4 regions of the Methylobacterium sp. 391_Methyba4 genome follow, and region 2 is predicted to be linked to each of the others. Evidence: predicted binding sites of a transcription regulator. Region 2 holds the regulator's gene; each other region holds the start of a gene.

Region 1 (7,312 bases), 1.8 Mb from region 2:
GACCCTGTGGTTCCCGGCCTCGCATCGCGGGCGGATCACCAGCTTCATGTTCGTGGCCTCGGCCTTCTCGGGCATCTTCGGCGCGCCGGTGGCGGGCCTCATCCTCGGCGGCCTCAACGGCGTCGGCGGCCTTGCCGGCTGGCAATGGCTGTTCCTGGCGGGCGGCCTGCCCTGCCTCGTCCTCGGCCTGCTCGTGCTGACGCGCCTCGACGACCGGATCGCCGACGCCCGCTGGCTCTCGGAGCCCGAGAAGGCGCTCCTGTCCAGCCGCATCGCCCACCACAACCGCGAGATCGGCGACCATTCGCTCCTCGGGGCGATCCGGCAGCCGGGCTTCCTGATGATCGCGCTGATCTACTTCCTGCTCCAGATCGGCTCGTATGGCCTCAACTTCTGGGGGCCGGACCTGATCAAGACCGCGAGCGGCGGCCAGGCGGCCTCGGTGGGCTTCCTCACGGCGATTCCCTACATCTGCGGCGCGATCAGCATGGTCGTGATCGGGCGTCTCTCCGACGCCTCTGGCGAGCGGCCGAAATTCGTCGCGGGCCTCGCCATCACGGCGGCGCTCGGCTTCTTCGGCGCCGGCCTGTTCGACAAGCACATCGTGCCGCTGATGTTCGCCCTGGCCCTGCTGGGCGCCGGCATCGTCGCCTCGATCCCGACCTTCTGGACGCTGCCGGCCAAGCTCGTCACCGGCGTCGGCGCGGCGGGCGGGATCGCGCTGATCAACACGCTGGGCCAGTTCGGCGGCATCGTCAGCCCGGTGATGGTCGGCTGGGTGAAGGACCTGACCGGCTCGACGACGCCGGCCCTGTACGGCATCGGGGTGCTCTGCCTCGTCGCCGCCGGGCTCGCGCTCTTCGCCATGCCGGCGAGCCTGCGCCGGAGCGACAAGGCGCCCTGATCCGGCCGCATCGGGCGTCCCGGGCCGACGGGCTACGGGACGCCCACCAGGGCCGCCTGCCGATACGCGCGGGGCGCTGCCTCGTAGCGCCCCTTGAAGCGGCGGGCGAAGTGGGCTTGGCCGGCGAAGCCGCAGCCATAGGCGAGCAGGCCGATCGACAGGTGCGCGCAGGCCGGATCGGCCAGCCGCCGGGCGGCGGTTTTCAGATGGGCCTCGGCGCGCTGGACCACGACGCTGCCGTTGACGGGCTGGGGCACCTCCCGGGCCAGCCGCTTCGAGAGACCGGCGATGATCAAGTCGATGCCGATCTCCGTCATGCGCGCGGCTGCGGCTGCCCCGAGACGGTCGCGGATACGGATCAGCTCGCTGAAGACGCTCATTGCCAGGCTTGCGGATGCGCGATCGGTGCCGACGGTCAGGGCCGTGTAGAGCCGGGCCGGTCCGAGCCGCGCTTCAGACGGTCGCGCGGCACATCCAGGATCCGGCGACTGTCCGTCTCCGTCATCACCACCAGCGGCTGACGATCGACCACGACGAGGGAACCGACCTCCGCGCGTTCCCGCTTGGCCGCAAAGGGCTCTGCTCGGAGCGTCGGAAGCTCGACCGTCATGAGGGGGGCGGAGATGATCTCCCGCCGCCGTCGGACGCTGTCCTGCGGTGGAAGACCGACGGTTGAGAACAGAGTCTGCACGGATCGATCCCCGCGACGCCGGGATGGGGGCAGAGAGCGGTCGGCTGCGGGACGTCGTCGGGCGGAGCAGATCCCGCACGGCCGTGCCCGGACCCGGCAGACGGCACCGGTGAACCGTCCCGGGCTGGAGCCCGACAGGCGGCTGCCGACGCCGAAAACGGGTTCGGATGCCGATCTTCGCGGCCGAAAACAGTGAATGCCGCGGTAACCAATTCGAGGATCGGTCGCCCTGCGCGACGGATCAAAAAACCTCGCGCTCACGGACAAACCCCGGCCCGCTCATATTGTATATTATCTGCAACCTCAAGAATTGGTGCGATATCAACTTGAGGTAGCAATTCTCCGGCCTTCGATCCGGCACCCTGATCCGCGTCCGCGGTCCCGGTTCACCCCGACCTGCAGTCGTGGATCAGGCGCATGGTGCCGGGCCTTTCAATGGTGATGTCTCCTATGGATAACCTCAGCGCAGCCCGTTCAACGTTCATGTTGGAGAAGGTCGGCGCCATCGTCGCCGCCTACGTCTCGCGCAACGCGATCGACGTCGGGGCCCTGCCGGCTCTCATCGACCAAGTGCATTCGGCGATCGCAGTCCTCCGCCGCGACCCGTCGGGTTCGAGGGCAGGCGGCCTGAGCCAGGAGCAGGTCGACGCCTCGATCCAGGAAGCGGGCCTGATCAGCTTCATCGACGGCCGCGCCTACCAGACCCTGAAGCGCCACCTGACCGCCCACGGCCTCACGCCCGAGCGCTACCGGGCCAAGTACGGCCTGCCGGCCGATTACCCGATGGTCGCCCCGGGCTATGCGGCCCGGCGTTCCGAGATCGCCCGGGCGATCCAGCTCGGCCACAAGGCGGGGTGAGTGATGGTGCCCGCCTCGTCCCCGGGTCCCGCCCGGACCCACAAGCCTCCCCCCGGGGCGGCCTCGAAGGATGCGCTGTACCGCATCGCCGGGATTCTCGACGTGCCGGTGGCGAGCTTCTTCCCGGATGCCGACCGGCCCGACGCGGCCATCGCCCAGGCGGCCGACCTCGTCTCGGCGTTCGTGGCGATCGAGAATCCGGCCGCGCGCCGGACCTGCCTGGCCTTCGTGCGGGCGATGGCGGGTTCCTGAGGGGGCCGACGGAAGCCGGAGACCGGGCTGCTCCCCATGGGATGACGCCCGGTCTCCGGCCAGCCGGCCAGACGCCGGATCAGAACATGTGGCGCAGGAGGTAGAACAGCACGGCCGCGAGGGTGATCGCCGCCGGCAGGGTCAGGATCCAGGCGAGTGCCATGTTGCGCACGGTGGCCATCTGCAGGCCCGAGCCGTTGGCCGCCATCGTCCCGGCGACACCGGATGACAGGATGTGGGTGGTCGAGACCGGCAGGCCGTAGAGTTCGGCCAGCCCGATCGTGCCGGCCGCGACGATCTCCGCCGAGGCACCCTGCGCGTAGGTCAGGTGGGTCTTGCCGATCTTCTCGCCCACCGTGACGACGATGCGTTTCCAGCCGACCATGGTGCCGAGGCCGAGGGCGAGGGCGACGCAGACCTTGACCCAGCCCGGGATGTAGCGCGTGCCGTCGTTGAGCAGGCCCGCGTAGCGCTTGAGGGTCGCCTTGTCGGCCTCCGAGAGATCGGCCCCGGAGCCCGGCAGCACGCGCACCGCGTCGGCGGCGAGGTACATGTCGCTGCGCAGGTTCTGGGTCTGGGCGGCCGGCACCGTGCGGATCGCGCCGTAATTCTTCACGCTGGCGGCAATGTCGTTCGCGAGCGCCGCCAGCGCGGCGTAGACGGGCGGCGCGTTCAGGTCCTTCGTCTTCAGCGCTTCCGTCACGGTCCGGCGCGCGGCGGCGGCGTCCGGCACCTCCGCGCCGGGCGCCTGGGCGGAGAACACCGCGCCCGCCGCCGTCGAAGCCTGCACGAAGGCGGGCGTCGTGTCGTCCGCCATGGTGCGGTTGAGCGCGTAGGCGGTGGGGGCGGCGCCGATCAGGATCAGCATGATCAGGCCCATGCCCTTCTGCCCGTCGTTGCCACCGTGGAAGAACGAGACCAGCGTGCAGGTGAGGATCAGCAGGCCGCGGATCCACAGGGGCGGCGGCGCTTCGCCCTTCGGCGCCGCGTAGAGGTCCTTGCGGCGCACCGCGAATTTCAGGGCGAGCAGCAGCAGCGCCGCCAGCACGAAGCCGCAGACCGGCGAGAACAGCAGCGCCTTGAAGACGTTGAGGGCCTGGCTCCAGTCGACGCCCGCGGTGCCGTCGCCGCCGTTCATCAGCTGATTGGCGAGGCCGACGCCGAGCACCGAGCCGATCAGCGCGTGGGACGAGGAATTGGGCAGCCCGAACGCCCAGGTTCCGAGGTTCCAGAGGATCGCCGCCAGCAGCAGCGCGAAGATCATCGCGTAGCCCGCATGCGAGCCGACATTGAGGATCAGTTCCACCGGCAGCAGCGTCACGATGGCGTAGGCCACGGCGCCCGAGGAGAGCATCACGCCGAGGAAGTTGAAGACGCCCGACCAGATCACCGCGACGAGCGGCGGCATCGAGTGGGTGTAGATCACCGTGGCGACCGCATTGGCGGTGTCGTGGAAGCCGTTCACGAACTCGAAGGCGAGGGCGATCAGCAAGGCGAGGCCGAGCAGCGCGAAGGCGCCGTAGGCGAGGGGCGCCTCGCCGACGGCGTTCATGTCCGCGATCAGGCTCACCACCGCGTAGCCGAGGCCCGCCACCAGCACGAGGAGGAAGGCGACCACCCCGCCGAGATGCAGTCCGTGGTCGAGGCGCGGGGCCCCTACCTGCCGGCCTGCGACCGCCCCCGACGGCGCCACGGCGGAATCGGACATGAACCCTCGCGCGGAATCATTCGTGATGGTGAGCCGGGATTAAAATGTGCCCGTGACGGTCGGGTGACGTCGATCCCGCGTCCAGCCTCGCGCAACGGCATCCGGCCGAAGCGATTTGCGGGATTTCGTCCCGTCCCCAGTGTCCGGGCCGTCCCAGTGTTCGGGCCGCCGAGGATGGGCGGTCTGTGCCAGGCCCGTTGCGATGACGGACGGCCATCGCCCCGATCCTCATGTCATGACGGCACGCGCTGCAAGGTTAAGACGAAGATGAGTCATGATATGATTTGCGCCGGCAAAGTTTTGATCCTGTTGCTGGCAGGATACAAATGTAATCTTTTAGATTTGTGACTGGATTATGACGAAGGCGAGCGCGTAGAGTTCGCTAAATCTCCGGCTCGCAGGCTGAATCGCCGCGCGCTTTGGGGGTTGGCATGACATTTCGATATGGCGTCTCGATCGTGGCGTTGGCGGTCGCTGCCTTCGGACCGGGCGCGCAGGCACAGACGGCCAACACGACCGCTTCGGACGTCAATGTCCTCAATCTGCTGGCGCCGTACCTGACGCTCAACACGACGGCGACCGGTCAGCAGACGCTGCAGCTCAACCTGGCGCAGTCGATCGCGATCAACAACGCCGCGGGGCTCGCCCAGCAGCAGCTCGCGATCAGCGACAAGAACCTGCTGGGCTCGGCGCGCAACGACCTGTCCTCGGCCGGGCTCGGGACATACGGCGTGGCTGCAAATCTCGCGGGCGGCCTGCCGGCCCAGACGCCGATCAACGGCATCGTTCCGCAGCAGCTCGTCGGCGGCCTGGGTGCCCAGCTCGGCCCGATCTACCAGCGCGGGGTCGAGCAGGGCGCGAGCGGACCCCTGGGCAGCGTGGTCAATCTGCTGGCCGGTGCCTACGGTTTCACAGGCAACAACCTGGGCGTCGCCAAGAACTACTATGCCAACGGCGCGGCCAACAATCCGAGCGTGACCCCGGCCAACTACGTGGCGGTGCCGGCCGTGGCGCCGGCGGGCTACAGCCTGCCCACCGCCAACGGGCTGCCGAACACGACCAACAGCGTCTACGACCTCGCCTACGGCGTGACCAACACGCAAGCCGGCCAGGATGTCTACGGTTCCTCGCGGCCCGTCCAGGCGGCGCCGGCCCGGTTCAACACCTTCGACCCGACCGCGCTCAACGGCATCGCCACGAACCCGTCCTTTCCGAGCGGGCACACCACCTACGCGTTCACCGACGGCATCCTGCTCGCGATGCTGGTGCCGCAGCAATACCAGAGCATGCTGGCCCGGGCGGCCGACTACGCCAACAGCCGCATCGTCCTGGGCGTGCACTACCCCCTGGACATCATCGGCGGACGGGCGCTCGCCACCTACGACCTCGCCCAGGCCTTCACCAACCCGGCCTATATCAACAACGCCGCGGTGACTGGCACGGCGATCAACCTGCCCGCCCAGTTCGTGGCGGCCCAGAGCCAGCTGCAGGCCTACCTCGCCGCCCAGTGCGGCAACACCGTCGCCGCCTGCGCGGGCAGCGCCGCCAACGCGGCCGGGAATCCCTACGTTCCGTCGGCCGGCAACCAGGCTGCCTACCAGCAACGCCTCACCTACGGCCTGCCGACCCTCAGCTTCGCCCAGGCGCCCCGCGAGGCCGCTCCCGCCGGCGGGCCGGACGCCTCGATCCTGCTCGCGCCGCTCTACGGCGGATCGACCGCCGCCGCGCGGACCCTCGCGCCCACCGGCGGCCTCTACGGCCAGCTCGCCACCAGCACGATCAACCAGATCCTGGTCAACACCGAGACCAACGCGCTGTCCGCCTTCTACGGCAGCCCCCTCAGCTACTGGAGCCGCCTCGACCTCTATGCGGCCGCCGGGTATTTCGGGAACGTCACCGGCACCCTGCGCATGGACGCCACCGACCGCCTCGGCATCGATGTCGGCATCGGACAGGGCGGCGCGCTCTATGCCAACGGCACCATCGCGGGGACTGTCTTCGTGGGCGCCGGCGGCCTGCTCGGCGGCTCCGGCAAGGTGGGCGGGATCGGCGCGCTCTCGGGGGGCACGGTGGCGCCCGGCAACTCCATCGGCACGCTCACCGTCGCCGGCAATGCCGCCTTCGCGGCCGGCTCGACCTACCGGGTCGAGGCCAACGCCGCCGGACAGGCCGACCGCATCGCCGCCACCGGCAGCGCCACCCTGTCGGGCGGCACCGTCCAGGTGCTGGCCGCCTCGGGCGCCTACAACCCGCGCACCACCTACACGATCCTCTCCGCCGCCGGCGGCGTCTCGGGCCAGTTCGCCGGCGTGACCGCGAACCTCGCCTTCCTCAGCCCGGGCCTGCGCTACCGGACCGACGCGGTCGACCTGACCCTCACCCGCAACGACGTGCCGTTCGCCGCGTCAGCCACCAGCCGCAACGGCATGGCGGCGGCCAACGCCGTCCAGGCGGCCGGCCCGGGCCGGCTCTTCGACGCGGCGGTCGCCTTCACCACGGCCGAGGCCGGCAACGCCTTCCGGGCGCTGGCGGGCGACATCCACGCCGGCACCGTGTCCACCGCCTACGAGACCGCGTTCTTCGTGCGCGAGGCGGTGCTCGACCGCCTGCGCTGGGGCAGCCCCGGCACCGGCCTCGATTACGGCACCCTGCCGGCCGCCTACGCGGCCGACCTGCCGGGGCGCCAGCCGGTGGTGGCGGGCGTGCCGGTGCGGACCCTCGACCCGCAGGTGTTCGGGCTCTGGGGCCAGGGCTTCGGCGCCTTCGGCACGGCCGAGGGCGGCGGCAACGCGTTCAACCTCGACCGGCAGATCGCCGGCTTCGCGGCGGGCGCGGATGTCCGCGTGTCGAACGGGCTGCGCGTCGGCGTGGTCGGCGGCTACACGGAGGCGTATCTCGA
Region 2 (7,312 bases):
GCCAACGCCATTCTGGGCAGCCTCGTCCTGACCGGGATCGGCATCGTGATCGCGACGCCGGTCGGCGTCATGGCCGGGACGTTCCTGGCCGAGTACGGGCGCGGCTCGAAGCTCGCAGCCCTGATCCGCTTCCTCAACGACATCCTGCTCTCGGCGCCGTCGATCCTGATCGGCCTGTTCGTCTACACCCTGATGGTGCGGCCGATGGGCACCTATTCGGGCTGGGCCGGCGGCGTCGCGCTCGCGATCATCGCCGTTCCGGTGATCGTCCGCACCACCGAGGACATGCTGCGGCTCGTCCCCGGAACCCTGCGGGAGGCCGGCGCGGCGCTCGGGGCGCCGCCCTCGACGGTGATCATCAACGTCACGTGGCGGGCGGCCTCGGCCGGCATCGTCACCGGGATCATCCTGGCCCTGGCGCGCATCGCCGGCGAGACGGCGCCATTGCTGTTCACCGCGCTCAACAACAATTCCTGGTTCTCGGCCAACCTGATGGGCGGCGTCGCGAACCTGCCGGTGATGATCTACCAGTTCGCCCTGTCGCCCTACCCGAACTGGCAGGGCCTCGCCTGGGCCGGCGCGCTTCTGATCACCGCCACCATCCTGGTGCTGTCGATCATTGCCCGCCTTGTGATCAAGCCGCAGACCTCGCGCTGAGACCCTTCGAGGACACGACGATGAACGCCGCCTCCGCGATCCCCACGGTCGAGCTGAACCGCAACCGCGCCGACGAGGGCGGTCCCGTGCGGATCGCCGTGAAGCGCCTGAACTTCTACTACGGCAGCTTCCACGGGTTGAAGGACGTCAACCTCAACTTTCACGACCGGCAGGTCACGGCGCTGATCGGGCCCTCGGGCTGCGGCAAGTCCACCCTGCTGCGCTGCTTCAACCGGATCTACAGCCTCTATCCGGAGCAGCGGGCCGAGGGCGAGATCCTCCTGGACGGCGAGAACATCCTCAGCCCCTCCATCGACCTGAACGAGCTGCGCTCGCGCATCGGCATGGTGTTCCAGAAGCCGACGCCGTTCCCGATGTCGATCTATGACAACGTCGCCTTCGGCCTGCGCCTCTACGAGAAGCTGCCGAAATCCGAACTCGACGGCCGGATCGAGGCCTCCCTGCGCAAGGCCGCCCTCTGGGACGAGGTGAAGGACAAGCTCAAGCAGCAGGGCACGGGCCTGTCGGGCGGCCAGCAGCAGCGCCTGTGCATCGCCCGCACGGTGGCGCAGCGCCCAGAGGTGATCCTGTTCGACGAGCCGACCTCGGCCCTCGACCCGATCTCCACCGGCCGCATCGAGGAGCTGATCGAGCAGTTGCGCGACGAGTTCACCATCGTGATCGTCACCCACAACATGCAGCAGGCGGCGCGCATCTCGCAGTTCACCGCCTTCATGTATCTGGGCCAGCTGATCGAGTTCGGTCCGACCAACCGGATGTTCATGAACCCGACGGAACGCCGCACCCAGGACTACATCACCGGCCGGTTCGGCTAGTCTGCCTGAACGCTCCGGTCTCGGGGAAGGCCGTCCGGTCGCCGCATCCGCGGAGGGCCGGCGGGTCCCCGAGGGCCTCCCCGGAGCGCCGCCCCCGGGACCCATCGAAGGATTCGCCATGCCCGGCCATATCGTCACCTCCTACGACACCGACCTGGAGAACCTGCGTCGCTCGATCTCGGAGATGGGCGGCGTGGCCGAGAAGATGACCGCGGAGGCGACGGACGCCCTCGTGCGCCGGGACGACACGCTCGCCCAGGCGGTGATCGTCGCCGACAAGCGCCTCGACACCCTGCAGCGGGACATCGAGGAGCGCGCCGTGCTGTTGATCGCCCGGCGTCAGCCCCTGGCGATCGATCTGCGTGAGACGATCTCGGCGATCCGCGTCTCCGGCGACCTCGAGCGGATCGGCGACCTCGCCAAGAACGTCGCCAAGCGGGTGGTGGCGATCTCCGATCAGGCGCCGGCCCAGAAGATCGTTCTCGGCGTGCGCCACATGAGCGACCTCGCGGAGGGCCAGCTCAAGGACGTTCTCGACGCCTATGCGAGCCGCGACGTCCAGGCAGCCCACGATGTCTGGGAGCGGGACGGCGAGATCGACGCCCTTTACAATTCGCTGTTCCGCGAGCTCCTGACCTACATGATGGAGGATCCGCGCAACATCTCGTTCTGCACGCATCTTCTGTTCTGCGCCAAGAACGTCGAGCGGATCGGCGACCACACCACCAACATCGCCGAGACGATCCATTATCTCGCCACGGGCGAGGCCCTGGCGGGCGACCGGCCGAAGAACGATGCGTCGAACTATGCGACCGTGGACGGGGTGCCGGCTCCGTAAGCGGGCCGCCCCCGGTCCAGGCGTCGGCCTGCGCGCGCTCCTGTGGGGCGCCGCCGGAGAATCGGAGCGTGCGGGTTGAGGCTGAGCGGCGCCTCCTGCACCCTCCGCCTGCCCGCCGGCTCCAAGGAGAGTCGGCGCGCCTGCAGGCCGTATGGCGCCGCTTCGTGAACGGATCTTCGAACGTGAGCATGCAAGTCCTGATCGTCGAGGACGAGGAGGCGCTGACCACGCTGCTGCGCTACAATCTGGAAGCCGAGGGCTTTCTGGTGGATTCCGCGGCTCGCGGCGACGACGCGGAGCTGCTCCTGGCGGAGCGGATTCCCGATCTCGTCCTGCTCGACTGGATGCTGCCCGGCCTGTCGGGCATCGAGCTGTGCCGGCGGATCCGGGCGCGCCGGGAGACCGAGCGGCTGCCCGTGATCATGCTCACCGCCCGGGGCGAGGAGGGCGACCGGATCCGCGGTCTCGGGACGGGCGCCGACGACTACATCGTCAAGCCGTTCTCCGTCCCGGAACTGCTCGCCCGGATCCGCGCGCTGCTCCGCCGGGCCAAGCCCGCCCATGTCTCGGACCGGCTGGCGGCGGGCGACCTCGAACTCGACCGCACCGGCCATCGCGTCCGCCGCGGCGGCGAGGAGCTGCATCTCGGCCCCACAGAGTTCCGTCTGCTGGAATTCCTGATGCTGGCGCCGGGCCGGGTCTTCTCCCGCGAGCAGCTCCTCGACGGGGTCTGGGGACACGACGTCTACATCGACGAGCGCACGGTCGACGTCCATGTCGGGCGGCTGCGCAAGGCACTGAACGGCCCGCGCCAAGCCGACCCGATCCGTACGGTCCGCGGCTCGGGCTACGCCTTCGACGAGACGTTCTCGCTCGACGCTTGAGAGGGGCGCGAAGCGTTCCGGGACAAAGGGTTCCGGGCCGGAGGCCGGTCGGCCGCGCCGCCCGCCCGCTTGCAGCGAAGGGAGCCAGGGACGTTCGAGGCCGGCGGATGCTGCGAGGCCCGGCGGCCCCCCGGGCCTCGCGCAGATTCAGCGGGTCAGCGCCGCGCTCCGGCCGGACGCGACCGGCACGGCGTCGAGCGCCGCCAGAACCGTCCCCTCGGTGAGGATCTGCGGAAGCACCTGAGGCGCTCCGGTTCCGGTATAGAGGAGGTAGAGCGGCACGCCGCTGCGCCCGTGCTTCTCCAGCAGACGGGTGATCTCGGGATTCTGGTTGGTCCAGTCGCCCTTCATGTAGGTCACGCCGCGCTCGGCCATCGCGGCCCGCACGGCCTTGGTGTTGAGCGAGGTCGCCTCGTTCACCGCGCAGGTGATGCACCACGCGGCGGTCATGTCCACGAAGACGGGGCGGTGCGCGTCCACCAGGGCGTCGAGACGCGCTTGAGTGAAGGGCTCGACCCCGTCGGCGGCGGCCTGCGCCGACGGCGCGGCGCGGTCCCGCGGAAGGGTCACGGCGAGGGCCGCCACGGCGACCAGCGCGAGCGCCGCAGCGACCCGCGCGACCCGGCCCGCCCCGGGCGCGGCGGCGCGGCCGTGTTCCCAAGCCCAGGCGGCGAAGCCCACCAGGACGAGGCCGATCAGTGCCGCCAGCAGCCCACGCGGATCGACCTGCTGCGCCAGTACCCAGATCAGCCAGGCCACGGTGGCGTAGACCGGGAAGGCCAGGACCTGCTTGAGGGTCTCCATCCACGCGCCCGGCCGCGGCAGCGCCCGCAGGGCCGGCGGCCAGAGGGTCAGCACCAGGAAGGGCAGGGCGAGGCCGAGGCCGAGGCTCGCGAAGACGGCGAGCGCGACACCGGCACTCTGCGTCAGCGCGAAGCCCACCGCCGAGCCCATGAACGGCGCCGTGCAGGGGGTCGCCACCAGGGTCGCCAGCACGCCCGTGAAGAACGAGCCGCTCAGGCCGGCACGCCGGGTCAGGCCGTCTCCGAGGCCGGCGAGCCGGCCGCCGACATGGACCACCCCGGACAGGCTCAGGCCCATCGCGAACAGCAGATAGGCGAGGGCTGCGACCATGGCGGGCGATTGCAGCTGGAAGCCCCAGCCGATCGCGGCCCCGCCACCCTTCAGGGCGATCAGCAGGGATGCGAGGCCGAGGAAGCTCGCCAGCACGCCGGCCGTGTAGGCGAGGCCGTGCAGCCGCAGCCGCGCCGGGCCCTCGCCGGCATGCCGCACGAGGCTCAGCACCTTGATGGACAGCACCGGGAAGACGCAGGGCATCAGGTTGAGGATCAGGCCGCCCAGAAAGGCGAAGGCCGCGGCGGTCGCGAGGGTCAGCGCGTCGAACTCGGCGACGGCCGGCGGGGCTCCGGCCGGATTCGGCGCGCTCGACGCGGCCGCGACGGCAGGAAGCACCGGCTCGTCACCATACGCGAAGGCGAGGCGGCGGGTGCCGTCCGTGCCGACCTCGTCGATCGTCAGGACGCCGGGCAGGGCCGCGGGCGCAGGATCGGTCGGGCTGCTGCGCGCGATGGTCAGATGCAGACCGGTCTCGTCGACGGTCATCACCTGCGCGGCGGCGTTGTCGATCGCCGTCTCAGCATAGGGGAAATAGGCGGCGTTCCGGACGGATTCCGGTTTCAGGCCGGTCGCGGCGAAATCGAGCTGGAGCGTGTCGCCCTGGCTCGACAGGCGCAGGGGCCAGAGCGCCGGCGCGGGTAGGGCAGCCCGGGCGCGCGCGAACAGCGCGGCGTTGGCCGGGTCCGGCTCGGCCTTGCCCACCGGCAGGGTGAGCGCGAGATCGGCCGAACCGGGGACGCACTCGGTCTCGCAGACGAGATAGGTCAGCTTCGCCTGGATCTGAACGGGATTGGCCGGGTCGAGGCTCGGCGGCGGCGTCACGGGCACGAGGAGCGTGACCTCACCCTCGTAGCCGTAATTCATGAGGGTCGCGATCGGGATGCGCTCCGGCGCCGGCCATCGGATCGCGCTGGCGTTGAAGCCGGCCGGCAGGGTCCAGGTCACCTCCGGAGGCAGTCCGGAATCGCCCGGGTTGCGCCAGTAGACGTGCCAGCCGGGCTTGATCTGCATCCGCACCGCCAGCGTGAACGGCTGCGCGCCGGCGACCGCGGCGGGCTCGGCCACGAGGCTCGCCCGCACGAGGTCGGCCGGCGTGCGGAAGCCCTGCGGGACCCCTTGGGCTGCGGCGGCCGAGAGGCTCGCGGCGAAGGCCAGGATCAGAATGGCGAGGCGGCGGATCATGCTGTCCCTTCGCGCGCAGGGCGGGCGCGGTTTCACGCGCGGTGTATCCGGGCCAGCGCGGGCGTTTCGATGGCGGTGGGTCTTACCACGGGCCGCGCCCGGGATCCCACGCCGATCGCTCAGTCCGCGAGCGGCACGGTCGCACGCTCCAGCCAGTCGCGCGTCCCGGCATCGACCCGGGGCGCCAGGGTCTCGCGCACCCGGGCGTGATAGGCATCGATCCAGGCGCGCTCCTCCGGTTCGAGCAGGTCCGGCTGGATCAGCCGCCGATCATAGGGGGCGAGCGTCAGGGTCTCGAAGCCCAACATCGGGCGCTCGCCGCCCGCGATCGTGCGGGGCTCGACCAGCACGAGGTTCTCGATCCGGATTCCGTAGGCGCCGCGGGCGTAATAGCCCGGCTCGTTCGACAGGATCATGCCGGGCTCCAGCGCCACCGTGCCGGTCTTGGCGATCCGCTGCGGTCCCTCGTGCACCGACAGGAAGGCGCCGACGCCGTGGCCGGTGCCGTGATCGAAGTCGAGCCCCGCCTGCCAGAGCGGCGCCCGGGCGAAGGCGTCGATCTGAGCGCCGGTCGTGCCGACAGGAAACACCGCCCGGGCAATCGCGACGTGGCCCTTCAGCACCCGGGTGTAACGGTCGCGCATCTCGGCGCTCGGCGTGCCCACCGCGACTGTGCGGGTGATGTCGGTGGTGCCGTCCGGATACTGCGCACCGGAATCGATCAGGAACAACTCGCCGGTCCGGACCGTCCGGTCGGTGGCGCGGCTCACCCGGTAATGGACGATCGCGCCGTTCGGCCCGGATCCCGAGATCGTCGGGAACGAGACCTCGCGCAGATCGCCGCCCGCCGCGCGGAAATCCTCAAGGGCCTCGACGGCGGCGATCTCGGTGAGGCCCCCGGCCGCGGCCGCACCGTCGAGCCAGGCAAGAAACCGCACGACACTCGCCCCGTCGCGGACATGGGCGGCGCGCGCACCGGCGATCTCGGCGGCGTTCTTGACCGCCTTCATGCCGGTGATCGGATCCTTGCCGACATCGGCGGTGCCGCCGGCAGCCTCGATCTTTTCCTTCAGGGCGACGGCGCCGGTCGCCGCGTCGAGGCGGACACGCACGCCGGCGAGGGATCCCAGCCCGTCGTCCAGTTCCGCCCGGGGCAGGATCTCGGCGATCGGGGCCAGCACCGCGCGCAGCGCCGGATCGACCTCGGGCGAGACCAGGAACAGCCGCGCCAACCCCTCGCGCGGCAGGATGGCATAGCCGAGGGCCAGGGGCGTGTGACCGACATCGGAGCCGCGCAGGTTGAAGGCCCAGGCGAGATTGTGCGGATCCGAGATAATCAGCGCATCGCAGCCGCCCTCGGCGAGGGCCGCCCGGATCCGGGCGATTTTGTCGGTGCAGGCCTCGCCGCACAGGGCGTCCGGATGGAGCACCACCGGCCCGGCGGGGGGCCTCGGGCGGCCCGCCCAGACGGCGTCGACGAGGTTCGGCACGGCCCGCACCGTGCCGCCGGCCCGGGTGGCGGCCCGCTCCAGGCGTGCGAGACCGTCGGGTGTATGCAGCCAGGGATCGTAGCCCAGAACCTGATCCCTCTTGAGGTTGACGCCGATCCAGGCTTCCGGCGTCGACTCGGCCAGCGGCACCACCGTGAGGATACCGGTATCGACCTGTTCGGGCGCCTGCAGGGTGTAGCGGCCGTCGACGACCAGCGCGGCGGATTCCATCAGGATCACGGCCGTCCCCGCAGAGCCGGTAAAGCCGGTGAGCCAAGCCAGCCGTTC
Region 3 (7,312 bases), 1.8 Mb from region 2:
CCGGCGTGCCGAGGGCGAACCGGCCCAGCGGCGGGCAGCGCCGAGACTCGCGGACCAGCGCGAAGGCGGCCCGGGCCGGATCGTCGGTGAGCGGCGCGCCGGTGTGAAAGCGGAGGTAGGCCGCGACGTCCGCGGCTTCGGCGAGGGCCGGATCCAGCCAGACCGGCGTGTCGGCGTCGGTGAGCGCCAGTGCGACGGCGGCCAGTTCCGGCGTGAGCGGCGCGGGCGGCGCGAGGAACGGGGCGAGCGGCCGGACGAGCCCGGGGCGGGCGAGGGCGTCCATCACGGCGCGGAAGGTGCCCTGCGCGTCGTGGACCGGATCGGCGAAGCCGGGGGCGAGCATGCTCAATCGTCTCCGCGGGCGAGGGTCAGGAAGTCGACCCGGGTGGCCGCCGTGCGCCGGGCCGCCTGCTGCCGGTCCGCCGCGAGCCGCCGGGCGGCGGGCGCCAGGGCGGCCTCGACCCGGGCGCGCCGGTTCGGGTCCTGCCAGAGGGCGTCGAGGATCGCGGCGAGCCGCGCCTTCGTGCGGTCGCGGCCGAGATGGTAGGCGAAGCCGGCCGGACCGTCCGCGAGGCGGATGGCGGCCCGGGTCACGCTGACCTCGCCGAGGTTGAACGGGCGCCCGTCGCCGCCGATCCGGCCTGAGGCCATCACGAGCCCCGTCTCCGGCGGCCGGAGATCCGCGGCGGCCGGGGTGTCGAGGACCGACAGGGCCGCCTCCAGGTCCGTGCGGCTCGCCTCGGCACAGAGCGCCATCACGGCCTGGCGCGCCCCGATCTCCCCCTCGGATGCCGGATGTCTCGGGCTCGTCGTCATCGCGAATCCCTCCGTCGCTCAGTTGTATAGGTGTATAGACAACTGGCGTGCGCCGCACAAATGAAGTTTGGATGACAGGATGGATGCGCAGGAGCAGGCACCCGGCCTCGTCCGGGGCGAGGGTCTGACGGCGTGGCGACAGATCGCCGACGCGCTGACGGCCGAGATCGCGGCGGGGCGCTATCCGCCGGGACAGCAGCTGCCCGCCGAGGCCGCCCTGGCGGCGCGCTTCGCCGTGAACCGGCACACCGTGCGACGTGCCCTCGCGGCGCTCGCCGAGGGCGGGCTCGTGCGCGCCAGCCAGGGCCGGGGCACCTTCGTGGAGGAGGCACCCCTCGCCTACCCGATCGGGCCGCGCACGCGGTTCTCCGAGATCGTCGCCGGGGCCGGACGCGAGGCCTGGGGCGACCTCGTCGCCTCGACTACGGTCCCGGCCGGGCCCGAGCAGGCGGCAGCCCTGGCCCTCGCCCCCGGCGCGCCGATCCTGGAGCTGCTGACGGTCCACCGGGCGGATGACGCCCCGCTCTCGACGGCGCTGACCTGGCTGCCGCTGCCGCGCTTCGCGGGCTTCGCCGAGGCCTATGCCGAGCGCGGCTCGATCACCCGGGCTTTCGCGGCCTGCGGCCTGCACGACTATACCCGGCTCTCGACGCGCATCCGCGCCCGGCCGGCCGATTCCGCGGAGGCGCAGCGCCTCGACATCGCCCCGGGGCGGGTCGTTCTGGTGGTGTCGAGCGTCAACATCGATCCCGCCGGCGTGCCGATCCAGGCGAACCGCACCCTGTTCGCCGCCGACCGGGTGGAGCTGGTGATCGGCGGGTGATCGGGCCGCCGGCTCAGCGCGCCGCCGGCCCGATGATCGCCCGGCGCAGGCGGGTCGAGACCCAGTCGATCGCCGCCACGGTGACGAGGATCATCAGCACCAGGAAGGCGACCTGCTGCAGCTCCAGCACGCGGATCAACTCGGTGAGGTACTGACCGATGCCCCCGGCACCGACGATGCCGATGATCGTCGCCGACCGGGTGTTCGACTCGAAGAAGTACAGGACCTGGCTCGCCAGCACCGGCAGGACCCCGGGGATCAGCCCGAAGCGGATGCGGTGCAGGCGCGAGCCGCCCGAGGCGACGACGCCCTCGCCGGCACGCTTGTCGCAGGTCTCGATCGCCTCGGAGAACAGCTTTCCGAGCGCCCCAAAATCCGAGCACGCGATGGCGAGCGCCCCCGCGAAGGGGCCCAGGCCCACGACGTTGATCCAGATCAGCGCCCAGATCAGCACGTCCACCGAGCGCATCACGTCGAGGCCGCGGCGGACGGCGAACCGCGCGAAGGGGTTGGGCACGACGTTCCGGGCCGCCAGGAACGCCACCGGGAAGGCGAAGACCGCCGCCGTCAGCGTGCCCAGGAAGGCGATGCCCAGGGTCTCGCCCAGCGCGTGCAGGAAGGTCCAGAACTGGCCCTCCGGGGACGGCGGCAGCATCAGCACCGCGAAGGTACCGAGCCGCCCGAGCCCGTGGAGGATCCGCGCCATCGAGAAGTCGAGGCGCCAGTAGCCGAACGCCGCGAGCCCGATCAGGACGGCGAGCAGGGCGGCGAGCCGCGCCCGCCCCGGCCAGTCGGTGCGGAACTGCGCGGGGTAGCGCGCGCGCAGGCGGGCGAGGTCGGCCCGGGCCGCCGCCCGCAGGGCCTCGGGACGCGGGCTCATCGGGCCTGCTCCGCGCCGATCAGGCGGTGACGGACCCGCTCGGTGGCGAGGTCGATGCAGAACACGGTCAGGATGATCAGCACGAGGATCGCGCTCACGTCCGCGTAGTAGAAATTGCGGATCGCCACGAGGAATTCCTGGCCGATGCCGCCGGCGCCGACGAAGCCCATCACCCCGGCCCCGCGCACGTTGATCTCGAAGCGCAGCAGCGCGTAGGAGGCGAAGTTCGACAGCACCTGCGGCAGCACCGCGAAGCGCACCGTCTGGACCCAGGTGGCGCCCGAGGCCGACAGGCCCTCGACGGGCCGCATGTCGATGTTCTCGACCACCTCGGAGAACAGCTTGCCGAGCGCCCCCGTGGTGTGGATCGCGATGGCGAGCACGCCCACCATCGGGCCGAGTCCGAAGGCGATCACGAAGATCAGGGCGAACACCACCTCGGGGACGGTGCGGCACAATTCCAGGAGGCGCTTGGCGCCGACGCGCAGCAGGCGCGACCGCACGAGGTTGGCAGCGGCCACGAAGCTGAGGGCGAAGCCCGCGAGCCCCCCGAGCAGCGTCCCGAGATAGGCCATGAGCAGGGTCTCGCCCAGCAGGCCCAGCCATTTGGGCAGGCCCCAGTACCAGCTGCGGACGTCTTCGAGCGGGTGCTCGAGGCTGATCGGCGGCAGGATCTGCTGGATGTAGGCGGTGAACTTGCCGATGTTCTCGGCGAAGACCAGCGGCCGCACCTCGGCGACCAAGCCGGCGACCAGGGCGAGCGCCGCCACAAGGGCGAAGCCCGCCAGCGTGCGGCGGCGCGCAGCGCCGGTCGCCGCCGCGTAGAGGCCGGAGAGGGCGGCTTCCCGCTCCGGCGACAGGGGTGTCAGACCGCGCAAGGCGGGCGGGCCCGGATCAGGACTTCCGGCGCTGCTCGTCGTTGAACCGCAGCATGTCGATGATCGGCTGATAATCCTTGAGGGTCACCGGCGTCAGATCCTGGTCCTTGCCGTCGGAGAGACGGTCGAAGGCGGCCTTGTCGGCCTTCGGCAGGGCCACGAAGGCGTCCCGGATCCTGGCCTTCAGGTCGTCCGGCAGGCTCGTCAGCATGGCGAAGGGCCCCTCCGGCAGGAAGTCGGACTTGAACACGACCCGGAAGTCCGATTGCTGCATCGGCGTGCCATCTGGCTTCTTGAGCATGCCCTTGGCGGCCATGCGGGTGACCATCGTGTCGGTCTCGGAATTCCACAGGTTGGCGGCGGCGTCGGCCGTGCCCTGGGTGAGCGCCAGCACGGCGTTCTCGTGGCTGCCCGCGTAGAAGGTCTTGCCGAAGAACTTCTCCACGTCGTAGCCGGCCCGCTTCAGGAAGAAGCGCGGCGCCTGGTTGCCGGAGGTGGAGTTCGGATCGACCAGGGCGAGGTTCTTGCCCTTGAGATCCTCGACGGTCTTGTAGGGGCTGGAGGCCAGAACGTAGACCACCGAATAGTAGCCCGAGGCGCCGGTCTCGTGCTTCTGGTTGACGATCGGCTCGATCTTCACGCCGGTCATCACGGCCCGCGCGAAGGAGGCCGGTCCGTACCACGCGATCTGGATGTTGCCGGCCCGCTGGCCCTCGATCACGGCGGCGTAGTCGCTCGCCACCCGCAGCTTCACCGGCACGCCGAGCGTCTTGGTCAGGTAGGCGGTGAGCGGCGCCCAGCGGTCGGCGGTGCCCGAGGCGTTCTCGGCCGGGATCACGCCGAGCGTCAGCTCCGGATACTGGGCCTTCCAGTCCTGGGCGGCGGCCGGCAGGCCGAGGAGGGCGAGAGCCGCGGCGGCGCCGGCGAGAGTGCGTCGGGTGATCATCGTGTCGTCCTTCGTGACGGCGTAGGGCAGGAAGTTCGGCCGGCCGGAGGCCGGTCGGGCGTTTCCCGAATGGTTGTTGGGGCTTGGATGGCCCGGATCAGGCGCCGAGGGCGGCCTCGCGGACCGGCCGCGCCGGCACGAGACCGGGCCGGCCGGGCATCGCGGCCCGCTGCTCCGCCTCGCGCTGCGCGGAATCGTCCAGCACCTCGCCGGCCTCCAGGCCGTAGAGCCGGCGCGCCACGTCCTCGGTGAGGTCGAACGGTCCGCCCTCGAACACGACCCGCCCGGCCGCGAGTCCCACGAGGCGGTCGCAATAGGCGCGCGCGAGGTCGAGGGAATGCAGGTTGCACAGCACCGTGATGCCGTAGCGCCGGTTCACCTCGGCCAGCGCGTCCATCACGAGCCGGGTGTTGCGCGGGTCGAGGGAGGCCACCGGCTCGTCGGCGAGCAGGATCTCGGGCTCCTGCACGAGGGCGCGGGCGATGGCGACCCGCTGCTGCTGCCCGCCCGACAGGCCGTCGGCGCGCTGGCCGGCGAACTCGCCCATGTCGAAGCTCTCCAGGGCGGCGAGCGCCATGGCCCGGTCTTCGGCGGACCATTGCCGCAGCAGGGAACGGTAGCTCGGCACGTGGCTGAGCCGGCCCATCAGCACGTTGGTCATCACGTCGAGGCGGCCGACGAGGTTGAACTGCTGGAAGATCATGGCGCAGCGGGTCCGCCATTCGCGCAGGTCGCGGCCCCGCAGGGTGGTGACCTCACGGCCGTCGTGGAGAATGCGCCCCGAACTCGGGTCCGCCAGCCGGTTGATCAGGCGCAGCAGCGTCGACTTGCCGGCGCCCGACCGGCCGATCACGCCGACGAAGCTGCCGGGCTCGATCCGGAGCGACACGCCGTCGACGGCGCGCCGGTCGCCGTACTGGCGCGTGAGATCCTCGATAACCAGCATGCCACCATCCGCCGGGGAATGGCCGCAGGTAAACGCCGATTTCACGACGATTGGATGACGAATACAGATCGATTATGTTTGCCGGCGCAATTCTTACATTTTGATAGCCGGCTTAAACTTCATAGCGTTCGAGGAATGCTTCGATGGGCAGGCCGCGGAAATCCGGAAGCGCCCGGCGCAGCCGTTCGTGATCCCAGTCCCACCATGCCAGGCGCATCAGACGTTCGGCGATGGCCTCGGGGAAGCGGCGCCGGACCGGTTTGGCGGGATTGCCGACAACGATCGTGTAGGGTTCGACGTCGCGGGTGACGATGGCGCCCGCGCCGACCACGGCGCCGGTGCCGATGGTGCGGCCGGGCAGGACAACGACGCCGTGGCCGATCCAGACATCGTGGCCGATCGCCACCGGGCTCGCCCGGCGCCGGTCGAAGAAGGCGGGCTCGTCGGACTCCTCCGGCCAGTAGGCTCGTGCCCGGTAGGTGAAATGCGCCTGCGACGCGCGCTCCATCGGGTGGTTGCCGGGATTGATCCGCACGCTGGCGGCGATCGAGCAGAACTTGCCGATGGTCGTGTAGATCACCTCGCAATCCTGACCGATGTAGGAATAATCGTCGAGGATCGTCTCGGTGAGGCGGGTTCGCGCGCCGACCTCCGTGTAGTGGCCGAGGCGGCAATCCACGACCCGGGCGCTGGGATCGCGTGCGGGTTCGAGTCCGAGGGGACGGTCAACCACGGGGCTCTCCGAAGGGCAGGCGCGCCAGGAGCCGGAACGGGCCGGACCCGTCCTGGGTCAGGAGGCACACGGCGTCGATCACAAGGGGCTCCGGCCCCGCGGCGGCGTAGGCCTCGGACAGGCGCCGGTGCCAGGCTTCGCGCTCCGCCTCCGGCAGGGCGTCGGTCAGGGTCATGTGGAAGCGGAAGGCCTCGAACACGTACGGGTAGCCCCAGCGCGCCAGCAGCGCCCGCCCGCGCGGGTCGAGGCGCTCCGGGCGGCGCTTGGCGCGCTCGGCCTCGGTGAGCGGCGCACGGAACGGGTCGAGGGCGGCGACGCACTCGGCGGCGAAGAGCCCCAGCTCCGGCGGGGGAGCTTCCGGCACGAGGGCGAGGAACGGCCCGAGGGCGGCGACCCGGAGCGGGCCCACCGCCACCGGCGGGTGCGCGGCCGCGAGGTCACGGGTGGCGGCGACGAGATCCGCCTCCGTGGTGCCCGCCGCGAGGCGCAGCGGCGCCTTGAGGGTGGCGTGGAACCCGTAGATCCGGGCCCCCGCCGTGACGGCGGCGAGGTCGCTCAAGCCCTCCGGGTGCGGGACCGACGCCCCCGAGACGGGGTCGGTGCCGAGGACGGACCGGCCGAAGGCCTCCAGCCGGGAACCCGGGGCGGGCAGGCAGTAGAGAGCGTAGCGGCGCGACACCTTTCGGCCTCCGATCGTCGGCCGCCGTCAGGCCGTCGGCGCGTAGGGACGCGCCTCGGCGGCCCGCCGGGGGCGCACGTCCATGGCGTTGCCCCGCCACACGATGGCGCTCTGCATCCAGGCGCCGAGCCAGATCGCCGGGATCAGGGCGTCGCGCACCAGGAAGGCCGCCAGCAGGCGGGGCGAACGGTGCCAGCCCGCGCGGATCGCGAGCCGGTGCTCGGCGGCATAGCACAGGCCGGCGAGGCCGGCAGCGCCGACGAGGCCCGTGAGGCTGCCGGCCCAGAGGGCGATGAGAAGCGCCGGCAACAGGACACCGCTGCCGATCTCGGGAGCGAAGAACAGCGGGAAGGTCACGCGGCGCAGGCGCGCCCAGCGCAGCTGCCGCGCCCAGACCTCCTGGAAGCCGCGCGGCCCGAGCGGCTGCTCGAACGGGCTCGCCACGAGGTGGACCCGCTTGCCGGCGGCCCGGACGAGCTTGGTGGCGGCCGCGTCCTCGGCGATCTCGGCCGCGAGCGCCTGCAGGCCGCCCTGCGCCTCCAGAAAGGGCTTGTGCCACAGCATGCTCTTGCCCTGCGCGAAGCCCAGCCCGAACGCCTCGGCGGCGTATT
Region 4 (7,312 bases), 1.5 Mb from region 2:
CGCAACCTCGTGGTCGAGCCGCTGCTGGCGAGCCTCGTTCTCGGCTCGACGGCCCTGCGGCTCGGCGGCAGCGCCGCGCAGAAGGCGCGCCTCGTTCCCGACTTGGTCTCCGGTGACCTGCGCCTGACCCTCGCCCACACCGAGCGCCAGTCCCGCTACGACCTCGCCGACGTGGCGACCACGGCCCGACGCTCCGGCGACGGTTTCGTGCTGAGCGGGGCCAAGAGCGTCGTACCCAACGCCGACGCGGCCGGCCTGATGGTGGTCTCCGCCCGCGTGTCGGGGGAGCGGCGCGACGCGCAGGGGATCGGCCTGTTCCTGGTCCCGGCCGACGCCGCCGGCGTCGCGATCGAGGCCTACCCGACGCAGGATGGCGGCCGGGCCGCGGAGGTGTCCTTCTCGGAGGTACAGCTGCCCGGCGACGCGGCGCTGGGCGATCCCGAAGCCGGCCTGCCGCTGCTGGAGCGGGTGGTGGAGCACGGGATCGCGGGGCTCGCCGCCGAGGCGGTGGGCTCCATGGACGCGCTCCACACGCTCACCGTGGAGTACCTCAAGACCCGCAAGCAGTTCGGCGTCAGCGTCGGCTCGTTCCAGGCGCTGCAGCACCGGGCGGTGGACATGCTGATCCAGCTGGAGCAGGCCCGCTCGATGGCCCTCTACGCCGCCATGATGGTCGACACGCCGGATGCGGCGGCGCGTGCGGCGGCCCTATCGGCCGTGAAGGTCCAGATCAACAAGGCCTGCCGGTATGTCGGCCAGGAGGCCGTGCAGCTCCACGGCGGCATCGGCATGACCCTCGAGTATATCGGCGCCCACCACTTCAAGCGGCTCGCCATGATCGAGTACCAGCTCGGCGACACCGCCCATCACCTGCGCCGCATCACGCAGGACGCGAACGGACTGCTGGCGGCGTAACCCACGCGGACAAGGGGCTTCCAAAGGGCGTGCCCTTTGGTGGGGTGTCGGGGTGAAACCCCGACGAACAGGTCTCCGCCCCAGGCAGGGGAGGCGGAGACCTTGTGAAACCGCCTTCAGACCGTCGAGCGGTCAGTTGAACAGCGAGCCGACCCCGCCCTGCACCCGGCCGAGGCCGGCGCGGGCGACGGAGTTGTTCGGATCGATCGTCGCTGCGCGCTGGTAGTTTTCCATCGCCTCCTTGCGCTGGCCCGACTTCTCGTAGGCCAGGCCGCGATAGGCCCAGGAGGTGGCGTCCTTGTTGTTGACGTTGAGGGCCGCGTTGTAGTCCTCGATCGCCTTCGGGTACTGGTTCGTGGCGATCAGGCTCTGGCCGCGCGCGGCGTAGGGCGCGGACTTGAAGGGGTCGCGGTCGATGGCGGCGTCGAAATCGGCGATCGCCTGCGTGTCCTGACCCTGCTTCTGCCGCACGAGGCCGCGGGCATGATAGGCCTCGGCCGATTCCGGCATCAGCCGGATCGCGACGTTGAGGTCGTTGAGCGCCTGGTCGAGGTTGCCCTGGGCGCGCTCGACATTGGCGCGGCCGATATAGGCCGGGCCGTAATTCGGATCGATCCCGATCGCCTTGGTGAAGTCCTGCAGGGCAGGGCCGTCGCGGCCGATCTGGCGGCTCGCCAGGGCGCGATTGTTGTAGGCGGAGGCGGAGTTCGGATCGAGCTGGATCGCCTTGGTGAAGTCGGCGATGGCATCGTTGAACTGGCCGGCGCGGGCATAGGCGGCGCCGCGGGTGTTGTAGGCGGCCGCGTCGTTCGGGTTGCGCTGCACGACCTCGGTCAGGGAGGCGATGTTGACGTTCGTGGCCCCCGTGGTGTCCTTCTCGAGGACCGCGTATTGCCGCGGGCCGGCCGCGCTCCCGACGGTCTCGCAGCCCGCGAGGCCGGCGGCCGAGACCATGGCTGCGCCGATCAGTGCCGTCTTTCGTCCCAGCCCGTTGCGTACGTTCATTGCCCCACTCTCCCCGAGGCGTCGCCCGCCTTGCGCGTGCCCGCCTCGCCCCTCACAGTCCAAGAGCCCGCGCCGTGCGCCGGGCACGCCCGAATCCGGGGCACCGTCGCGCATCACGGTGAAGGCCGGCTTAAGAAGCGCCGCGTCGTGATCCGGCCCCCGCCCGTCCCGGGGACGAAGGCGGTGCAGGCGGAATCGATCGACAGCATTCGGAACCGACCACGCTGTGGTGGAAGCGGTGGGATGTGGCGAAGGTATGGCTCGACGGTTCCGGGACGCCGCAGGCGGGCTTCCGACCGCCATGCGGCGATGCAGGTGTGCCTTCGAAGCCTCAGGAACCGGCCGGGACGGGCCCGAGGCGGGTCACGTGACCCATCTTCCGGCCGGGACGCGCCTCGCCCTTGCCGTAGAGGTGCAGATGGGCGCCGGGCTCGGCCAGCAGGGCGTGCCAGTCGTCGGCCTGGGCACCGATCAGGTTGCGCATCTCCACCGGCAGGCCGCCGACCCGGCCCGGATCGCCCAGCGGCCAGCCGCAGACGGCCCGCACGTGCTGGGCGAATTGCGAGGTCAGCGCCCCCTCGCTGGTCCAGTGGCCGGAATTGTGGACCCGGGGCGCGATCTCGTTGACCACGAGCCGCTCCGCCCCGTCCTCGCGGACGAGGAACATCTCGACGGCGAGGACGCCGACATAGTCGAGGGCGTCGGCGATCCGACGGGCGATCTCGAGGGCGATGCGGCCCGTCTCCGGCGCCACGCCCGGGGCCGGCACCCGCGTCAGAGCGAGGATGTGATCGCGGTGCTCGTTCTCACACAGGTCGTAGGCCGCGAAGCTGCCGTCGCGCCCGCGGGCGCCCACCACGGAGACCTCGCGCTCGAACGGCACGAAGCCCTCCAGGATCAGCGGCGCGCCGCCGAACTCGGCGAACAGAGCGTTGCGGTCGCCCTCGGCCCGCTCGCGGAGCATGCGCTGCCCCTTGCCGTCGTAGCCGAAGCGGCGGGTCTTGAGCACCGCCGGCAGGCCGATCACCTCGATCGCCCGGTCGAGATCGTCGGGCGTGTCCACCGCCCGGAACGGCGCCGTCGGGATGCCCAGCCCGTTGATGAATTCCTTCTCGGAGAGGCGGTCCTGCGTGGTCGAGAGCGCCCGCGCGTTCGGGTGCAGGGCGGCGTGCCGGGCCAGGATGTCGGCCGTGGCGTGCGGGATATTCTCGAACTCGTAGGTCACGACATCGACGCTGCGCGCGAAGGCGGCCAGCGCCTCGGCATCGTCGTAGGCCGCGCAGGTCGTCCGGGCGGCCACGTCGAAGGCGGGGCTGTCCGCGTCGGGGGCGTAGACGTGCGCCTTGAGGCCGTAATCGGCCGCCGCCAGCGCGATCATGCGCCCGAGTTGGCCTCCACCGACGATGCCGAGGGTGGAGCCGGGGCCGAGGATCTTATCCGTCACGCGTTCTCTTCCGTCACCGGCCGTTCGGCCACCGAGGCGGTCTGGGCCGCGCGCCACGCCTCCAGGCGCTCCGCCAGATCCGGATCGGAGAGCGCCAGGACGGCGGCGGCGAGCAGGGCCGCGTTGATGGCCCCGGCCCGGCCGATCGCCAGGGTCCCCACCGGGATGCCCGCCGGCATCTGGACGATCGAGAGGAGGCTGTCCTGGCCGGACAGGGCCTTGGATTCCACCGGGACGCCGAAGACCGGCAGGCGGGTCATCGCGGCCGCCATGCCGGGCAGGTGCGCGGCGCCGCCCGCCCCCGCGATCACGACCTTGAGGCCGGCCGCGACCGCGCCTTTGGCGAAGGCCACGAGCCGATCCGGCGTGCGGTGGGCCGACACGATGCGCGCGTCGTAGGGTACGCCGAGGGCATCGAGCGTCTCGGCGGCATGCCGCATGGTCGCCCAGTCGGACTGGCTGCCCATGATGATCGCGACCGGAGGCGACGCCATCGTTGATCCCGGAAAAAGAGGGCGCTTACAGGCGGTGCGGGCCCGCGGCAAGGCGCGGCCCGAAGACGTCCACCGGCATCAGGCGATGATGTCCGGCGTGAGCGCGTCCTCGATGTGGAAGATGCGGTCACGCAGGGTGAGCTTGCGCTTCTTCAGACGCTGGATCTGGAGCTGGTCGCCAGCCACGCTGCGCTCCAGCGCCTCGATGGCACCGTCGAGATCCCGGTGCTCCTCGCGCAGCCGCGCCAGTTCGCCCAGGAGGTCCGACTGCGCACTCTCACCCGCCTCGTCCGCCATCGTCACCTGAGGACCCGAAGACCGTTCATGGCCCGAGAGCATGCGTCACGCTCCGGCGCCGGACAAGACGGCGCGGTAAGCAATCATCAGACTTAGCAGCAGAAAACGCTTCGACAGGTACGGCATCTTGTGCCAATGTCGGTGTGTCGAAACGATGACAGGAGATTCGGCTCATGTCGCTGCAGACGCATCTGAACCAACTCGCCCGGAAGCACGAAGCCCTCGAGCGTGAGATTCAGGAAGCGATCCACAGGCCTTCGGCGAACGACCTTCACATCGCCGAGATGAAGCGACGGAAACTCCTTCTCAAGGACGAGATCAACAGGCTGCAGGCGAACGGCAATACGCTGCACTGAGCCCCTGATCCGTCCGCACGGATAGCAGAAACGGCACGACAGCTGCCGCCGCATCGGGAGACCGGTGCGGCGGTTTTGCGTTCTGCGACCGCTCGTTTGGAGAAACGGCCGCCTCGGGATCGCCGATCCGGGCGGGCGTCGTGCTCTCGCGGATGTGACCCCGGAGCCTTGGCGACGGGGCGCCTGCCGCGCCCGCACGCCCGGGGATCGAAACAGACGACCCGCGACCTCCCGGCAGATGCATTTCCCGCCGGCCACGCCGAGGCGCCCGGCTTCGAAGCCGCCGATCCGGGATGCATCCGGCGAACGCGTCACGGAGCACCCCGATCGCGCGAGCGAAGGCGCGCGGCGGTTCCGGCGACCCACAACCGGCCTCGCACCCGCGGAAGAATGCGCTACTCTGGGCCCCGCCGCCGGAGAGCGGCCCGCGAGGAAACGCCGAACCGATGACGAGAGCCAGCCTGCCGGGCCGCTACCCGGACATGTACGACTCGGCCCGCCGCGATCCGGAGGCGTTCTGGCTCGGCGCGGCGCAGGCGCTCGACTGGGCGCATGTCCCGCAGCGGGCCTTCGCGCCGGATTCCGGCCCCTACGGCCGCTGGTTTCCGGACGGCACCCTGAACGCCTGCCACAATGCCGTGGACCGTCACGCCGACGGAGCGCGGGCGGATCAGGTGGCGATCCGCTACGATTCGCCCGTCACCGGGACCAAGCGCAGCATCACCTACCGCGCGTTGCGCGACGAGGTGGCGGTACTGGCCGCCGTCCTCGCCGGCCTCGGCGTCGGCAAGGGCGACCGGGTGATCCTCTACATGCCGATGGTGCCCGAGGCCCTGTTCGGCATGCTGGCCTGCGCACGGCTCGGCGCGGTGCATTCGGTCGTGTTCGGCGGCTTCGCGGCCAACGAGCTGGCGGTGCGGATCGAGGACGCGGCGCCGAAGGTGGTGCTCGCCGCCTCCTGCGGGATCGAGCCGAACCGCGTGGTCGCCTACAAGCCGCTCCTCGACGCGGCGATCGCGGCCTCGCGCCACAAGCCGGAAGCCTGCCTAGTCCTGCAGCGCCCGCAGGCCGCCGCGACGCTCATGCCGGAGCGGGACCGCGACTGGGCCGAGACCGTGGCGGCCGCCCGTGCGGCGGGGCAGCGGGCGGCCTGCGTGCCGGTCGCCGCCACCGACCCGCTCTACATCCTCTACACCTCCGGGACGACCGGGAAGCCCAAGGGCGTGGTCCGCGATACCGGCGGCTACCTCGTCGCCCTCGCGTGGTCGATGCCGAACCTCTACGGCGTCCAGCCCGGCGAGACCTATTTCTGCGCCTCCGACATCGGCTGGGTCGTCGGGCACTCCTACATCGTCTACGCGTCGCTCCTGCACGGCTGCACCACGGTCCTGTACGAGGGCAAGCCGGTGGGCACGCCGGATGCCGGCGCATTCTGGCGGGTCGTCGCCGAGTACGGGGTCGTGTGCCTGTTCACCGCGCCGACGGCGCTGCGGGCCATCAAGAAGGAGGATTCCGCCGGCGCCCGGATCGCCGATTACGACCTCTCCGCCTTCCGCAGCCTGTTCCTCGCGGGCGAGCGCGCCGATCCCGATTCGGTCGCCTGGGCCGAGCGGGTGCTGAACCGGCCGGTGATCGACCATTGGTGGCAGACCGAGACCGGCTGGCCGATCGCCGGCAACCCGATGGGTCTCGGCCTCCTGCCGGTGAAGCACGGCAGCACCTGCGTGCCGATGCCGGGCTACCGGGTCGAGGTGCTGGACGAGGGCGGCAAACCGGTCCCGGCCGGGACCATGGGCACCATCGCGATCCGCCTGCCCCTGCCCCCCGGCTGCCTGCCGACGCTCTGGGGCTCGGACGCGCGCATGCGGTCGAGCTACCTTTCCACGTTCCCGGGCTACTACGACACCTCGGATGCCGGGGTGATCGACGCGGACGGCTACATCACGGTGCTGGGACGCACCGACGACATCATCAACGTCGCCGGGCACCGCCTGTCTACCGGCGGCATGGAGGCAGTGCTGGCGGGCCATCCGGACGTGGCCGAGTGCGCGGTCATCGGCATCCGGGACGCCCTGAAGGGCGAAGTCCCCTGTGGCTTCGTGGTGCTCAAGGCCGGCGTCGACCGGCCGACCGAGACGATCGAGCGGGAACTCGTGGCCAAGGTGCGCGACGAGATCGGCCCCGTGGCGGCGTTCAAGCTGGCCCTCACCGTGCCGCGGCTGCCCAAGACCCGCTCGGGCAAGATCCTGCGGGCCACCATGAAGCGCATCGCCGACCACGAGCCCTGGACGATGCCGGCGACGATCGACGACGCCGCGGCCCTCGACGAGATCGACGAGAGCCTGAAGGGGCGGGGAATCGGCGCCGATTGAGGGGCCGGACGATCCCGCGATCGGGACAGGCGCCGAGTCCAGGCGGCTCTCCCCCGCGCGGTGCCGGGACACGGCGCGGCCCAACCGCGTCCTGCGGATAGAGCCGGAGCGGCGGTGAGGGGGGCGATGCAGGATGTGGCCGCCCTGACCCGCCGTCGCCCCTCTGCGGCCGCCGCGCTCAGCGCGCCTGCGTGATCCGCAGATTTCCGCCCGGCGCCACTGCCCCGGGAACGCGAGTGCGGCCTCCCCCACGCTCAGGGGAGAGGCGACGGGTGGGGGCGGGGCAGATGGCACCGCACCGCTCGAGCCTGCGCCATTCCGCACGGGATCTGCGACCTCGTTCGCCGCCCCCCGGGGAGGCGACGATCGCCGCATCGCCACCCTGGCACGCTCTGGGACGCCGCCACTCCCCGGTGAGAGCGCGCGCAG

Evidence for each region. The regulator PhoB, encoded in region 2, activates phosphate uptake and scavenging genes when phosphate is short. The targets are predictions, from matches to a motif close to TGTCATNNANCTGTCAT.
Region 1: a site for PhoB is predicted at 4,466-4,482, ahead of P9K36_RS22230 (inorganic phosphate transporter). Genes of this name have one in related genera too.
Region 3: a site for PhoB is predicted at 5,333-5,349, ahead of phnC (phosphonate ABC transporter ATP-binding protein). Genes of this name have one in related genera too.
Region 4: a site for PhoB is predicted at 4,299-4,315, ahead of P9K36_RS06785 (DUF465 domain-containing protein). Genes of this name have one in related genera too.

What each region holds. Positions count from the first base shown of each region.
Region 1 covers NZ_CP121475.1:4,733,844-4,741,155, reverse strand. The annotation lists gene P9K36_RS22255 (MFS transporter) at 1-904, shown strand, start outside; gene P9K36_RS22250 (helix-turn-helix domain-containing protein) at 937-1,284, opposite strand; gene P9K36_RS22245 (hypothetical protein) at 1,320-1,595, opposite strand; gene P9K36_RS22240 (MucR family transcriptional regulator) at 2,079-2,453, shown strand; gene P9K36_RS22235 (hypothetical protein) at 2,457-2,705, shown strand; gene P9K36_RS22230 (inorganic phosphate transporter) at 2,785-4,413, opposite strand; gene P9K36_RS22225 (autotransporter domain-containing protein) at 4,845-7,312, shown strand, end outside.
Region 2 covers NZ_CP121475.1:2,903,771-2,911,082, reverse strand. The annotation lists gene pstA (phosphate ABC transporter permease PstA) at 1-657, shown strand, start outside; gene pstB (phosphate ABC transporter ATP-binding protein PstB) at 678-1,493, shown strand; gene phoU (phosphate signaling complex protein PhoU) at 1,612-2,331, shown strand; gene phoB (phosphate regulon transcriptional regulator PhoB) at 2,520-3,215, shown strand; gene P9K36_RS13550 (protein-disulfide reductase DsbD domain-containing protein) at 3,363-5,534, opposite strand; gene P9K36_RS13545 (aminopeptidase P family protein) at 5,654-7,312, opposite strand, start outside.
Region 3 covers NZ_CP121475.1:4,725,146-4,732,457, forward strand. The annotation lists gene phnH (phosphonate C-P lyase system protein PhnH) at 1-343, opposite strand, end outside; gene phnG (phosphonate C-P lyase system protein PhnG) at 346-816, opposite strand; gene phnF (phosphonate metabolism transcriptional regulator PhnF) at 896-1,639, shown strand; gene phnE (phosphonate ABC transporter, permease protein PhnE) at 1,653-2,519, opposite strand; gene phnE (phosphonate ABC transporter, permease protein PhnE) at 2,516-3,397, opposite strand; gene phnD (phosphonate ABC transporter substrate-binding protein) at 3,414-4,343, opposite strand; gene phnC (phosphonate ABC transporter ATP-binding protein) at 4,441-5,289, opposite strand; gene P9K36_RS22210 (chloramphenicol acetyltransferase) at 5,402-6,022, opposite strand; gene P9K36_RS22215 (DUF1045 domain-containing protein) at 6,015-6,701, opposite strand; gene P9K36_RS22220 (glycosyltransferase) at 6,729-7,312, opposite strand, start outside.
Region 4 covers NZ_CP121475.1:1,412,587-1,419,898, forward strand. The annotation lists gene P9K36_RS06760 (acyl-CoA dehydrogenase) at 1-915, shown strand, start outside; gene P9K36_RS06765 (tetratricopeptide repeat protein) at 1,048-1,920, opposite strand; gene P9K36_RS06770 (5-(carboxyamino)imidazole ribonucleotide synthase) at 2,252-3,364, opposite strand; gene purE (5-(carboxyamino)imidazole ribonucleotide mutase) at 3,361-3,858, opposite strand; gene P9K36_RS06780 (DUF465 domain-containing protein) at 3,937-4,197, opposite strand; gene P9K36_RS06785 (DUF465 domain-containing protein) at 4,329-4,511, shown strand; gene P9K36_RS06790 (propionyl-CoA synthetase) at 4,958-6,883, shown strand.